Regions from separate parts of the Paenibacillus sp. FSL F4-0125 genome, predicted to be linked through region 1. Evidence: predicted binding sites of a transcription regulator. Region 1 holds the regulator's gene; each other region holds the start of a gene.
What was found. The regulator Rex, encoded in region 1, represses fermentation and respiration genes when NADH is low (regulators of the CRP and FNR family bind a similar motif). The targets are predictions, from matches to a motif close to TTGTGAAATATTTCACAA.
Positions count from the first base shown of each region.

Region 2: a site for Rex is predicted at 2,711-2,728, ahead of scfA (six-cysteine ranthipeptide SCIFF). Genes of this name have one in related genera too.
Region 3: a site for Rex is predicted at 2,459-2,476, ahead of NST74_RS01150 (phosphoketolase family protein). Genes of this name have one in related genera too.

Region 1 covers NZ_JBBOZJ010000001.1:4,494,972-4,499,774, forward strand. The annotation lists gene NST74_RS19985 (cell wall elongation regulator TseB-like domain-containing protein) at 313-831, opposite strand; gene NST74_RS19990 (amidohydrolase) at 998-2,299, opposite strand; gene NST74_RS19995 (redox-sensing transcriptional repressor Rex) at 2,289-2,939, opposite strand; gene dinG (ATP-dependent DNA helicase DinG) at 3,073-4,803, opposite strand, start outside.
Region 2 covers NZ_JBBOZJ010000001.1:755,067-759,869, reverse strand. The annotation lists gene NST74_RS03415 (S-layer homology domain-containing protein) at 1-627, opposite strand, end outside; gene scfB (thioether cross-link-forming SCIFF peptide maturase) at 1,019-2,413, opposite strand; gene scfA (six-cysteine ranthipeptide SCIFF) at 2,536-2,685, opposite strand; gene NST74_RS03400 (SF0329 family protein) at 3,151-3,720, opposite strand; gene NST74_RS03395 (DUF4855 domain-containing protein) at 4,021-4,803, opposite strand, start outside.
Region 3 covers NZ_JBBOZJ010000001.1:235,061-239,863, reverse strand. The annotation lists gene NST74_RS01150 (phosphoketolase family protein) at 1-2,343, opposite strand, end outside; gene NST74_RS01145 (GntR family transcriptional regulator) at 2,636-3,358, opposite strand; gene NST74_RS01140 (hypothetical protein) at 3,489-3,677, opposite strand; gene guaD (guanine deaminase) at 3,924-4,803, shown strand, end outside.

The DNA.
Region 1 (4,803 bases):
CTATTTACAAACAGTAGTATATCACAAGTGTATATACGATAATGAAAAAAAGTGTGAAGATATTTAAAATTTTATTTTTTATTTTTTTCCAATTCAATAAATATATTGATTTATTTCAACTAAAAAAGGGCCGTTACTTGTCATTAACAGGCTCATTTTCACATGTGTTTTTTAAAAAGAATATATAAAAACTGCCTATTTAGTATATCACAAATAGTACATTACAAGTATATCAAAATAATCCATCAAATTAACGAAAACAAGCGAACCATAAATGGTCCGCTTGTTTCTAGTATAGTACTCTTGTTTATTTTAGCGGCTGGGTAAACTATATCCTTCACCCATTCGAGCTCCATCTGAGAACCGATAAAATTGATAATAATACCGACCGCTTTGTTTATAAAAAAGCTGCCATGCGTACTCTCCGTTATATACCCCCGGCAACAACCGCTCGATACTAACGTCCGGAAGATCAGCTTTAATTATGCTGCGTATTTTCGCTTCAGAGGTCCCTTTACTCAGTTCCTCAGCATATACTGCGTCGTTGCCTTCTGCAAACTTCCCGTCTACAGTAAAGCGTACCCATACCATCAACTCGGTCCCGGATTGATTCTTCCCTGTTAAGACCCAGTACACTGCATTTTCATCCCACACGGATTTCTGTGCTTTAGTTACCTCTGTCAGACCAGCGCTGGTTTTGGCGATATCCTTAGCAATATCTCGCTCGTTCCATTGATCTTTCATAATATAGGCATAGAACTGGATAAGTCCAAACAGAAGGAGCAGAATCAGAACTGACCCCAGGAGGATCCATTTTTTCCTTTTCTTCAAGGTACAGCTCCCTTTCTAGTAATATATCTTTTTTGATTATATAACACACCCGTGTGTTTATCCAAAGTTTCATATTCATTCATATAAATTCTTATATTTACAGAAAAGGCCGTAACTTTTGCAAACGCAGAAAGTCACAGCCTTTCAGTTAATTTATGATCTTAGACTAGCGCTTGAGCAGCCCCTCAAAGGATTCTTGCGCCTTACGACGGATAGCTTCCTCATCTAACGTTAGACATTGTCCATGTTTTACAACCTGTTTACCATTCACCCATACATGCTCAACATCCTTGGCACTGGCAGAGTATACAGCATGAGACAGCAAATCTGTGTGCGGTAGTAAATGCGGCTGGTCTATATCAATCGCGATAAAGTCAGCTTTCATGCCTACAGCGAGCCTGCCCACATCATTTAAAAAGATAGACTTCGCGCCATACTCTGTAGCCATACTCAGAGCTTCCGGAGCCGGTACAGCCGTAGGATCACCACTTACACCTTTATGGATAAGTGCTGCAAGACGCATCTCTTCAAACATATCCAAGTTATTATTACTTGCCGCGCCATCTGTACCCAGCGACACCTTCACACCGGCCTTTAGAAGATCTGTAACACGAGCAACTCCACTAGCCAGTTTTAGATTACTTCCCGGGTTATGAGATACACCTACATTATGACGAGCCAGAATCTCGATCTCTTCATCATTCAAATGAACGCCATGAGCAACAATAGACGGACGTGTGAACATTCCAAGCTTCTCTAAATGCGCTACAGGCCGCAGTCCGTAATCCACTACATTCTGCTCCACTTCGCGTTTCGTTTCGGACATATGGGTATGCATCGGTAAATCCAAATCATGTGCCGCCTGTACAAACTTAACAAAGAAATCCGGCGGGCAGGTATATGGGGCGTGTGGCGAGATCATCGTTGTAATTCTACCGTCAGCCTTTCCATGCCAGTTACGTGCAAAAGAAATCGCTTCCGCAAGCTTGTGATTCTGTACTTCCTCTGGACAAAGGCCGATTACGCCTCTCATCAATACGGAACGGATACCTGACAATTCGACCACCTCAGCTACTCGATCCATATGATCATACATATCCAGGAAGGTTGTAGTGCCACCTTTCAGCATTTCCAGAACAGACAAGGAGGTTCCCCAGTACACATCTTCTCCGGTGAATTTCTCTTCCATCGGCCACATTTTTTCCTGAAGCCACACTTGAAGCGCTAAATCATCTCCATAACCACGAAGCAATGACATTGCGGCATGGCCGTGTGTGTTTACCAGACCAGGCATAAACAACAGACGACTGCCATCAACAACTTGCACACCTTCTTCCATCAAAGGCTCTTCTTTTCCTATGTAAGTGATCAAATCATCTTCAATAGTCATATATCCACTAAGAACAGGCTCATCCGTTCCCGGAATAAGAAAACGCCCGCCTTTGATAATCGTTTTACTACTCTTCATTTCCGCTTTCTTCCTTTCCGTCTTTCAAATAATAAGCAAGGCTTTGCAAATCCGTTGTAAAATCGGCTGCATGAACCCGGATATTCGGTGGTGTTTTTAGAATCACTGGTGCAAAATTCAAAATCGCCTCAATACCAGATTCAATAAGAATATCTGCTACATTCTGCGCTTCTGAGTCAGGTACTGTAATAATCCCAATTCGAATGCCTTGCTCACGAACTGTCTGACCTAGCTCCTCCATGGGTTGAACCGTAAGAGAGTTGATTTTCCGCCCTACCTTAGGTGCATAAGAGTCAAATATAGCGGTAATCTTCATAGTATCTTTCAGATAAGCATTATAATTAGATAATGCATGTCCAAGGTTACCGGCACCTACTAAAGCCACATTCAGCTGTTGGTCCAGCTTTAAAATATGACGGATTTTCTCAATAAGATAAGTTACGTCATACCCAATACCTTTTCTGCCGAAGTCTCCAAAATACGCTAAATCTTTACGGATTTGAGCGGGATTGAGATCAAGTTTTTGTCCTAATTCTTGCGAGGAAACGGTTAATATTTCACGTTTCTGGAGATCATTCAAGAAACGTAAGTACACAGGAAGTCTTCGAACAACGGCTTCTGATATTTTATCCGATTTCATAATTTACCTCCTAATTTAAGTACTAATCTGTTTAAATCCTATTAAAATTTCTGTACCTCGTCTCAATGAAGAGCGGTATTCTCTTATACCGCCCTTCATTGTGGAGTGATTAATTAAACAGAAGATGTCCTTCTTAAGAAACGCCTCCGTCTTCCAACCACTCTGCTATACGAGGAACCATTTGATCCGTCAACATATGTTCCATTTTCGGGCCAGGCAACGAATAAAGGAAATACTTCCCATAATGAGATTCGATAACCCTAGTGTCATACACTATAACAATACCCCGATCCTGCGCTGTCCGTACCAGTCTTCCAAATCCTTGCTTGAAGCGGATAACTGCCTGAGGCACCGACAATTTCATAAACGGATTCTTCTTCTGGGCTTGTAATAACTCAGACTTCGCTTCCGCTAGAGGGTGATTAGGCGGTTGAAATGGAAGCCTCACGATGGCCAGGCATGTCAATGCCTCACCCGGAATATCTACTCCCTCCCAGAAGCTGCTAGTTCCAAGTAGAACTGAAGCAGCACTGTCCTGAAAACGTCGAATCAGCTTACTGCGGCTTCCACCTTCCACGCCTTGACCTAGCACCGTAATTTCTTGTGAGGCTAGAGCCTCTTTCAGAGGATCGTAAACTTGGCGCAGCATCTTGTAAGAAGTAAACAGAACAAGCATCCGTCCGCGTGTCGTAATTGCCGCTTCTGCTAGTGACTGTACGAGCGTATCGACAAATCGGGCATCACCCACACTGCCTTTCACACTAGGGAAATCCCGTGGAATTACTAATAGTGCCTGCTCCCGATACTTAAAGGGAGAAGGAAGGAGAGATGTCATTAGACGCCCCTCTTCCGCAGCTTCATTGAGTCCGAGATTATCAATCATAAACTGGAACGATTTATCGACAGAAAGCGTCGCCGAGGTTAACACAATACTTTTCTTTTTGTCGAAGAACAGCTCTTTAAGCTGGGTACTAACATCAACAGGGACGGCATATAGCTGTAGCGATTTGCTGCGATAATTTCCATTCGCCTCCAGCCAATATACTACATTCTCGTCGTTTAATCCCATAAAAAACCGTACTTGCTCACGTATAGAAGCTAAATCCTTGAATAAGCCGCTAATATCGGTTACTAGACTATCTGAAGAAGATTGACCTTCTTGATCACGCATCTCATTAAGCATTTTATCACCCTTACGGATAATTTCGCTTAATGTCAGATTCATAGTATTCTCTAAAGCAACCAATTCATCCCAATCCTTCGGTTTACGGGTAGGAAGTAACCGCATGACTAGCTGTCCAGCTTCTCCCGCTGCTGCATCGCTACGTTCCGGCAAGAGGCTGAATAGCTTGTCACTAAGTAGATCCCAGGTTTCTTTTACAGTAAGCAGATCTGGATAGATTCTATCGATAACTCCGCTCCATTCAGAAGCTTCCTCACTGCCTGATGACTGAAGCATTTGACGAAGCGTTGGGAGTTGGCCGTTACGATTATCCTTGTATAATCGGGACAGCGTGTGAGCCACCGTGAAATGCTTCATATGCATACCTAAATGCTTGCCAGCCACATCCTCCAGATGGTGGGCCTCATCAATAACAAGATGTTCATAAGCCGGGAGTAGCTGGTGCCCAGCCTTAACATCTGCGAAAAGCTTAGAGTGGTTCGTAATAACCACGTCAGCAATACCCGCTTCATGTTTTGCCCGATGGTAATAACACTTGCGGAACCAAGGACAGGAGCGACCGAGACAAGAATCGGTATCGCTTGCTACCGTCTCCCAGAAATCTCCGCCACGACCGCTTAAATTGAGCTCTTCGTCATCTCCTGATTCACTTTGTGTCAGCCAAACGATCATCTGAGCCGC
Region 2 (4,803 bases), 3.7 Mb from region 1:
AGAGAATACACGTGTAGCCGTGCTCATATTGTCGTTTCGCTGCCAGGAAAAAGCTATATTGCCGTCGGACAATTCCGTTATAGATATAAACCGCGTGAGTGCCGGGGTACTGGCAGCAGAGTATGTATTAATCTGCGTCTGGCCAACTACCTTTTGTCCTGACTGGTTTAGCACCATAAAATAGGCGTTGGGATTATTCTCCCTAACAGACCCCAATTGCAAATTGTTAGCTCCGCTGTCGCTTTTATTGTAAGTAATCAGGATATTGCCATTACTTAGCGCAAGCATGTTCACATCAATCATCTGGTAGTAGGTTTCCATTAAGTTGCTTAGAGGAATATCCGCTTTAGGAGCTCCCGTGCGGTCAAAAATCTTCAAAAAATAAGAATAAACGTAGGAATTGCCTTGATAAGCGAATGTGTTTAACACTACTGCGGTACTTCCGTCAGGAAGAACATCAACATCAGAAACATTCTTACCCGAGGCGTTTGTAACTGGAGGCTGAATGGGAAAGTCCACCGTTTGGGTGAATGAGGGTATGGCAGCGTATGCCCGGAGTGAAATCATCGGTAGCAGTCCAATGACTAATATAAAAGCCAATCCAATCTTGCCTAACTTTTTTAACATTGCTTTCCTCCTTGTTGAATGACTATTCATATAATTGTTAACGCTTCCGTAATTGCAATTAATACAGAAAAGCAGATTTCTATCCTATTATATCGACATTTCTTAGAAAATAGTTTATTTTTCGACAAAAAAATACGATAAATCACGAATTTATCATGACTTTAGTCATATATATTTGTGGTCAAAGAGAAAAATCATAGATTCGCACATTAAAAAAGCCCTCTCTGTCCACTAAACAGATTAGGCTGTCACGTTGAGAATTTCACATCCTGATTGCCGATGAAGAAGACACTCTATGATCATAGTGATAGTTAAAACAAAAAACCGAGAAAGAGCACTTTATTTAAAAGTGTCTATTTCTCGGTTATGGTTTATTGATCCGTTATTTTAATTAGTTAGGTTGTTCTTCCATCGCTCTAATGGATTCATCCACCTTTACCATCATGGAACATTCAACTCTTTTGCGGAAGACGTCACAGCTGAAGTCATAGGTTCCGACCAGAGAACCCGTCGCGTGCAGTGCATTGGCAGGACAACCACCGCTGCAGTAGAGTTTAGCCCAGCAGTCCTTGCATTCCGGCTTCGAGTAGCAGTTGCTCTCTTGGAATTGACATTGCAGCTCAGGCTTTGTGATGCCATCCCAGAGGTTCCCCATGCTATACTCTTCATCCCCTACGAACTGGTGGCAAGGAAAAAGCTCTCCCCAAGGGGTGACGGCAAGATATTCGGTTCCTGACCCACAGCCAGTGATTCTCTTCTGGATGCAAGGCCCTTCTGAGAGATCAAGCATGTAGTGATAAAAGGTAAACCCCTTGCCTTGTTCACCGCGACCGATCATTTCCTTGGCGAGAATTTCGTACTGGTTGTATATCTCCGGCAAGTCCTCCTCGGTAAGTGCATAGGGCTCCTTTGGATCACAGATGACTGGTTCCATAGAGATTTTGTCAAAACCAAGGTCTGCGATATGAAATATATCGTTGGTGAAATCGACATTGTTACGAGTGTAAGTTCCTCGAACATAGTACTCTTGGTCCCCGCGCTTACGAACGAATTCCTTGAACTTCGGAACAATATGATCGTAGCTGCCTTTTCCGTTAACCGTTTGGCGCAGCCGGTCATGAACCTCTTTTCTTCCATCCAGACTCAATACGACATTGTACATTTCCTGATTTAAAAACTCGGTGACCTCATCGTTCAGCAACATCCCGTTCGTCGTGAAGGTGAAGCGGAACTTCTTTTTGTATTCTTGTTCTTTACTTCTTGCATAAGCTACGATCTGTTTAACCACTTTCCAAGCCAAAAGCGGCTCCCCGCCGAAAAAGTCGATGTCCAGGTTTCGATGATGGCCCGAATTTTCAAGCAGGTAATCGATAGCTTTTTGTCCAACCTCATAGCTCATGATCGCTCGGTCTCCGTTGTATTTCCCCTGGCTGGCGAAGCAATAGTCGCATGACAGATTACAGGTATGCGCAACATTGAGGCAGAGCGCTTTGACATAAGTTTTTCGTTTTTTTAAATCAAGCGAGAGGTTCTCATACTCATCTTTTGTAAAGAGCTGTCCATCTTTTATAAGCTCCTCGATATCCACGATGGTTTCTTGAATGTCGCTCTCAGAAATACTGGAATCATGCTTATATTTATCCATCATCATAGTCACGATTTTGTCGACAGGAGTTTTCTCATAAAGTTCTATAATTTCATATGCCAGGTCATCAACAACATGCACCGAGCCACTATAGGTATCGAGCACGATATTGTATCCGTTTAGTTTATATTGATGAATCATACTTACTAATCAAGCTCCTTTTGCACACAAGTAGAAACGGCTTTGCCATCCTTTAGAGGAAGCGTCCATTTCTTAAAAATAGCCGCCCATCAGCAGAGCAATGGGCGGTAAAATTCCGAATCCTATCTGTTCATTGCATTTTCACACTTCTGGTTTGCAACGCCGCAGGAAGTTTTACAAGCGGACTGGCAAGAGGTCTGGCATGCGCCGCATCCGCCGTGTTTTGCGGTATCCATCAGTTTACGGGTGCTCAGTGTTACGATTCTTTTCACGATAAATAACTCCTTCTGTAATTTCTTGTGATCACTTTCACTTAATTTCCATGGAACATCGTAGCAACCTGACGTAAGTACGTCTATGATTCCCGTCACCTAGCAGAGCAGAGAGGGATTAAACATAAGCATCAACGCTCATTTTCATGCTTGTGATCGTAGGATGCGGCAGCGGGAACCAGAGTCAGTGCAAAATTAAAAATATGAAACAAAAAAGAGACGGCAATGATGCCATCTCTTCAATAACGATTTTTCCTCATACTTGTCCGTAAAGTCCAATAAATATAAGGATCTCATAGCACTGTATCCTTCCTTACCAGTAGAGCGACACTCTCCAACTCCATATGCACCCTATGCGAACATCCCTCTCATTATCATGGCTATTGTTATGGCGGAAAGAAGTCGCGTAGAATTAAGGATTTTTGTAGGGAGTGTTTCGTGAATATTCAATGAAGTTATTTATTTTTATAATGTACTACGCCTTAGTTCATAAAAATATTGCACAATTGGATGCTTTAACTTCATCTTGTCGCTCATGTTTAAAATTCGCTTTTTCCCAACTCGTCTGTCCACTATAGCTAGAATATTCAATAAGATATCATTGCTTTCTAAGCTCTCCTCTATGGAAATAGATAAATACTTAGTAGCTATAACAATAAAGTTCGATTTACTTAATGATGTCTGTGCTGACAAAAGCTCCTTTGCAACTTCTGATATTTTTCTGCTTCTTGCAATGACTATTAGCCGATCCTCCGGGATGATCCCCTTACTATCTTTTCTAACCGCTTCAATGTCTTCATGGTTAATAGGAATTTGAAGATCTGAATCATTCTTAATCTCCTGCTCCGTCTGATACCATCTAATTGAGCTAGTTCTATCATTCATTTTGAGTACGTTCTTTTTATCTACCGAAATATAACAATCCCCTGATTTATCAGGTAAATAACGGTAACTGCTTGCGCGATATTCAACCCTGCCGTATAACGCAGGACAGAGAAAACTCTCCAGTTGTTGCTTCAATTTGCTCCAGGACATGTATCCTCCTATGTTTTATGTTATAAATACCTGTTGAGGCAGTCGTTCTATTATACAATACATAATACAATCCCACTAAAACCTGAATCATATCTTGATATTCCGTCTTATCATCACTTCTGTATATAGAAACAAGCCGATTAGGTATAGACCCCGTGGTCTGGCACCTAATCGGCTTGTTATGTTACGCCTCAAACGTTTTCACTTCGGTTATTACTCTTACTTGGACAGATAATTCGATAACCGGTACAGGAAGTTTCAGCGCGGGTCGTATTGCTGCTTGGATGGATTATTTCTCCATTACTTATCGTGACCTTTACCCGGGTTTTCTTTTGAGTATTCAAAGGTCACTTTTACAGGCTCGCTCATATAGCCAGTCGATAGATACGCCTCATTGGTTCCCTTTAAATTACCCGTAAGTTTGAATGTGAATTGGAAGCTTCCCGCGACTGTACTCTTCGTCTCATCTTCGAGTTGAACCTTGCCTTTCGGATCAAGCACCATCAACTGCACATTTGTAAGGACGCCATTCATCAGCAATCCATCAATCGTTACTTTTTTCGCTTCCTCGTCAACCTTTACTTGTATGCCCTCAATGCCTTTCACGTCTACAGCACCCGAGAGGTTATAGACACCAAACTCGTAGATGGAATATCCGTAATCGGTTGCTCTTTTTATGCCTTGTAACTTCATGTATCTTGCCTTGACCGGGTTGAACTGAATCGTTTCTTTGCCATCATGCGCGGTAATAATTCCGTCATTTGGCATGACATTGATCCAGTCCTGCTTATCGTTCGACACAAGAATTTTGTATTTATCGGCACGAGCATATTCCCAATCAATTCGAACCGTATCCATTTCCTTCTCTTCATCGAGATCAACCAGGAACCAAGTATTGTCCACGTATTCACTCGCCCATCTTGAAGCAGGGAATCCATCGACGGCTTTAGCCGGTGCATAATTCGCATTATTGCCTTCGGTCGACGAAGCTTCTACCGTTTTATTCTGCGCCAAATTGCCTATTAGGTAATAGACGCTTTCCTTCAGCGTATTGTACGCCTCATCTTTTATCGTACCCGCCTT
Region 3 (4,803 bases), 4.3 Mb from region 1:
CAGATCAATACCTTCTTCACGAATGAACTGGTGATGTTTCTTCACGATAGCGTCCATTTCATCTGCGATGGCTTTATGCTTATCCCCATCAGGCAAGCTCAGCACAACTTCCTTCGCTAGATCAAAACGGTCCATTTGATTCAAGACACGCATATCGAAAGGTGTTGTGATATCACCATTCTCACGGTACCCGTGTACGTGCAGATTATGGTTATGACGATCAAAGAACAAGTCTTTAATCAGACCTTCATACCCGTGGAAGGCGAAAATAACCGGTTTGTCCTTTGTGAAAAATTGATCAAACTCTTCGTCAGATAAACCACGAGGATCTAATTTTTGACTTCTCAGTCTCAATAAGTCCACCACATTGATATATCTAATCTTAAGTGCTGGCAGTTTCTCATGCAGGATGGAGATTGCCGCTAAGCTTTCAATAGTTGGTTCTGTACCAGCAGAAGCAATAACAACATCCGGCTCTCCACCTTGATCGGTGCTTGCCCAGTCAATGATCTTCAAGCCTTTTTCAACCAGCTCCTGTGCTTCATCTGCACTAAACCATTGCGGGCGCGGATGTTTGGATGAAACGATCAGGTTGATTTTTTGACGGTCATTTAAGACGGTATCAAAGACAGCCAGCAAGGAGTTCGCATCGGCAGGTAAATACTCCCGGATAAATTCAGGCTTCTTATCAGCCAAGTGACCTAACAGACCTGGATCTTGGTGAGTATAACCATTGTGGTCTTGTTGGAATACAGTTGAAGTTGCCACCACATTTAAGGATGGGATATCTGCACGCCAGCTTTGATCTGTTGCTTTACGCAGCCATTTAAAATGCTGAGTAATCATAGAATCAACCACACGCAAGAAAGCTTCATAACTTGCAAAGAAACCGTGACGTCCAGTCAAAACATATCCTTCAAGTAAGCCTTCTGCTTGATGTTCAGACAATTGAGAATCAATTACACGTCCATAAGATGAGAGGAACTCATCATTTGGTTCTTTAATTTGATCCAGCCATTGTCGTTTAGTTACTTCAAAGACAGGTCCCAGACGGTTGGACATCGTTTCATCCGGTCCGAAAATTCTAAAGTTACGGTTCTCTTCATTAAGGGAGATTACATCTTTCATGTATTTACCCAGCACAGCCATATCCTGTGCAATAACTTGGCCTGGCACAGCATTATCAAGTGCAAAGTTACGATAATCCGGCAATTTCAAATCTTTAATGAGGTTACCGGCGTTGGTAACAGGATTCATTCCCATACGTCGGTCGCCTGTAGGCAGAATCTCAGCAATTTCAGCTTTCAAACGGCCATTGTCGTCAAATAATTCTTCCGGTCTATAGCTATTTAACCACTCCAGTAACGCTGGTGCGTGTTTCATATTTTTTTGGTCCACTGGAATTGGCACCTGATGGGCGCGGAATGAATTTTCATTTGGTACACCGTCCCATTGCTTTGGACCTGTCCATCCCTTAGGAGAGCGGAAGACCAGCATTGGCCAAACCGGACGAGTAAGATCATTGTTCTCACGTGCATTCTTTTGAATCGCTTCAATTCTTTCTACGATAGTATCCAGCACCTTTGCCATTTCTGGATGCATAAGATCAGGATTTTCACCTTCAACAAAGAACGGTTCCCAGCCCATCCCTTTAAAGTATGCGGTAATTTCTTCTTTTGATTGACGGGATAGGATCGTTGGATTACTGATTTTGAAACCATTCAAGTGTAAGATCGGCAGAACCGCACCATCAGTAACCGGGTTGATGAATCTGTTGGAGAACCATGAAGCAGCTAGTGGTCCAGTTTCAGCCTCGCCATCACCAATCACAACAGCCGAAATCAGATCCGGATTATCCAATATGGCACCGACACCGTGAGAAAGAGAATAACCCAACTCGCCGCCTTCATGGATAGAACCAGGTGTTTCTGGGGCGGCATGAGAAGCAATGCCCCCTGGGAATGAGAATTGTTTGAACAATTTTTTCATCCCTGGAATATCTTGCGTGATTTCCGGATAAATTTCCGTGTAACTACCATCCAGATAAGAATTTGAAACCATAACCTGACCACCATGACCAGGCCCCTCAATATAGAACATGTTCAAGTCATATTTAGTAATGACCCGATTCAAATGGGTATAAATAAAATTTTGGCCAGGAATGGTTCCCCAGTGTCCGATAGGCTTAATTTTTACATCAGCATCCTTCAACGGTTCCTTTAACAACGGATTATCTTTTAAGTACAGTTGACCTACGGATATGTAGTTCGTCGCACGCCAATAGGCATCCAGCTTTTCTAAATAAGTTTTTGATGAGTAATCAACATCCATGGATAATACCATTTCTTCCACTCCCCAAAATTTTTTATGTTTTTTCAGTACCGTATTACTTCCACAAGTACATCATACCGCCGCGCAAAATTAATTCAACCTTTTAAACAAATGATACGGTCCAATTATGTGAAAATATGAACATAGTATGAAAAACGGAGTAAATTCACTGTAAAAAAGCTTGTATATTTTAATATTTGTAAAAATATAGGAATGGTTTTCGAAGAGCTCCTGCTTAAAGACTTAACTCTATTTTGTTCAAAACAAAAAAAATAAGACCGAGAAAAATTCCCCAGTCTTACTTTTAGTCAACCGATACAAAGGTATTAAATTTTAAGAATTTGTAGTGGAATCGCATATGCGAAAATTCAAAAGGCGTGCCATTATCCAAGAAGAAAATCCCCTCCATAATGCTAACAGGCTCATTCTTCTCTAAATTCAGCAGTTCTTGATCATTGGAATCCGACGGCTCTGCAGATATGGATAAAAAGGATTTGGTAACCGCTAAATTGCGCGAGTCCTCCAAATAATTAAAAATAGATCCTTCAATAATCGTCTGATTCAAATTTTGTACGATTTTTATGGGGATATATCCTGTTTCAATCATAAAGGGCTCATCTTCAAAGAGACGAAGTCGAACGATTTTGTAAACAAAGTCATGAGGCCCTAAAAACAAATCCCGCTGTAACTCTTCTGTTGGTGGGATGACCTCGAATTTCAGCACTTTGATTTTAGGTTTCTTGCCATGCATATGAAAATTGTCGGTGACCCCTAAATTAGAGCCTTCGTAATTAAAAATAGATTCATTTTTTATGTATAACGGGTTAATAAAGGTTCCTGAACCACGTTTTTTAAAAATAATGCCGGCATTCGCCATTTTAGTCAGAGCACTTTTAATGGAACTCCGACTCACTTGATAAGTCTCACTGAGACTCCGTTCATCCGGTAATTTCATATCAGGAAACTGCCCAGCAAAGATTTTCATTTTTAGATCATCAATAATTTGCTTGTAGACAAACTGTGTCATGAAGTACTCCTTTTAAGGTTGATACATGTTTATTTCACTCTTTACTATAACATAATAACTAAGCAGTTTATACGATTGCACTCATGACTTATTAATCAACCGGATGGATCGGATTGTTGGCATCTGTTCGTTATTTTCGGCGGCGGATGTTCATGCGATTATACATCACTAAACCGGCGATAACCATGCCCAGCGTACCTATACTACTCGCTACATCAGTCTGAAGACCAAACAAAATACATACGTTAGTAACCAAGCTTCTAGTAAGCAGGGCGACAATAATTAGCATGATCGGACGCCAAAAGTTATATCTTCTCATTTCAGTAACACTCCCTAACCCATTTTTCTCAAGCGCTTAACCTTATTAATCTATAAGTATTATAGCATAAGTAAGTAACCGCATACATTTTACGCAAAGATAACGTGAATTCATATGTTTCGATCTAATTAGAACATAATTCAGTATTCAATGCTCGTCTTTGTTCGACTTTAGGTATAGACTTATCATTTTTTACGGATTATAATAACAAACGAACACCAAAAGACGAACATTAAGGCGGAAATCATGACAGAATATATGCAAATATTCCTAGGCACTTCATTTTCAAGCAAATCACCGAAGGAAATTCAAATCTTAAAAGACCACCTCTACTGCATTAATACAGATGGGATGATAGAAAAGATCGTTTCACCAGAGGAACCCGACTATCAACTTTTACTAGATACTTATCAAGATCAAGATAACTTCCATCGATTAGCTGAAGGTCAGTATTTTTTACCTGGCTTTATCGACTTGCATGTTCATGCCCCGCAGTGGGCTCAATCCGGTACTGCGTTAGACATTCCACTCTATGATTGGTTAAATACGTACACCTTCCCATTGGAGTCTAAATTTTCAGACCTGGATTTTGCAAAAAAGATCTACGATGACGTGGTTGATACTCTACTCGCGAACGGTACCACTACAGCCCTTTATTTTGCAACGGTGCATAAAGAAGCCAGCTTATTATTAGCCCAAATCTGTGCGGATAAAGGACAGCGGGGACTCGTTGGAAAAGTGGTAATGGACGATCCTCAAGGAAATCCAGAAAACTATCGCGACACTGACACCGACACCGCACTTAAAGATACAGAAGAATTTATTCTAGCGGTAAAAGAACTAGCCAAATCTACTAAGCAAGGCGTTTATCCAGTAGTGACACCTAGGTTCATCCCAAGCTGCACAAATGAGGCTTTGCAAGGTTTAGGGGACTTAGCCGCAAAATACGATACTCATATTCAATCGCATTGTAGTGAAAGTGATTGGGCGCACGGTTATGTACAAGAACGATTCCAGAAGAATGATGCTTTTGCCTTGCATGATTACGGTCTGCTCCGTGATAAATCTGTCATGGCACATTGCAATTTTTTAGATGAAGACGATGTAGATTTATTTGCGGAGACAG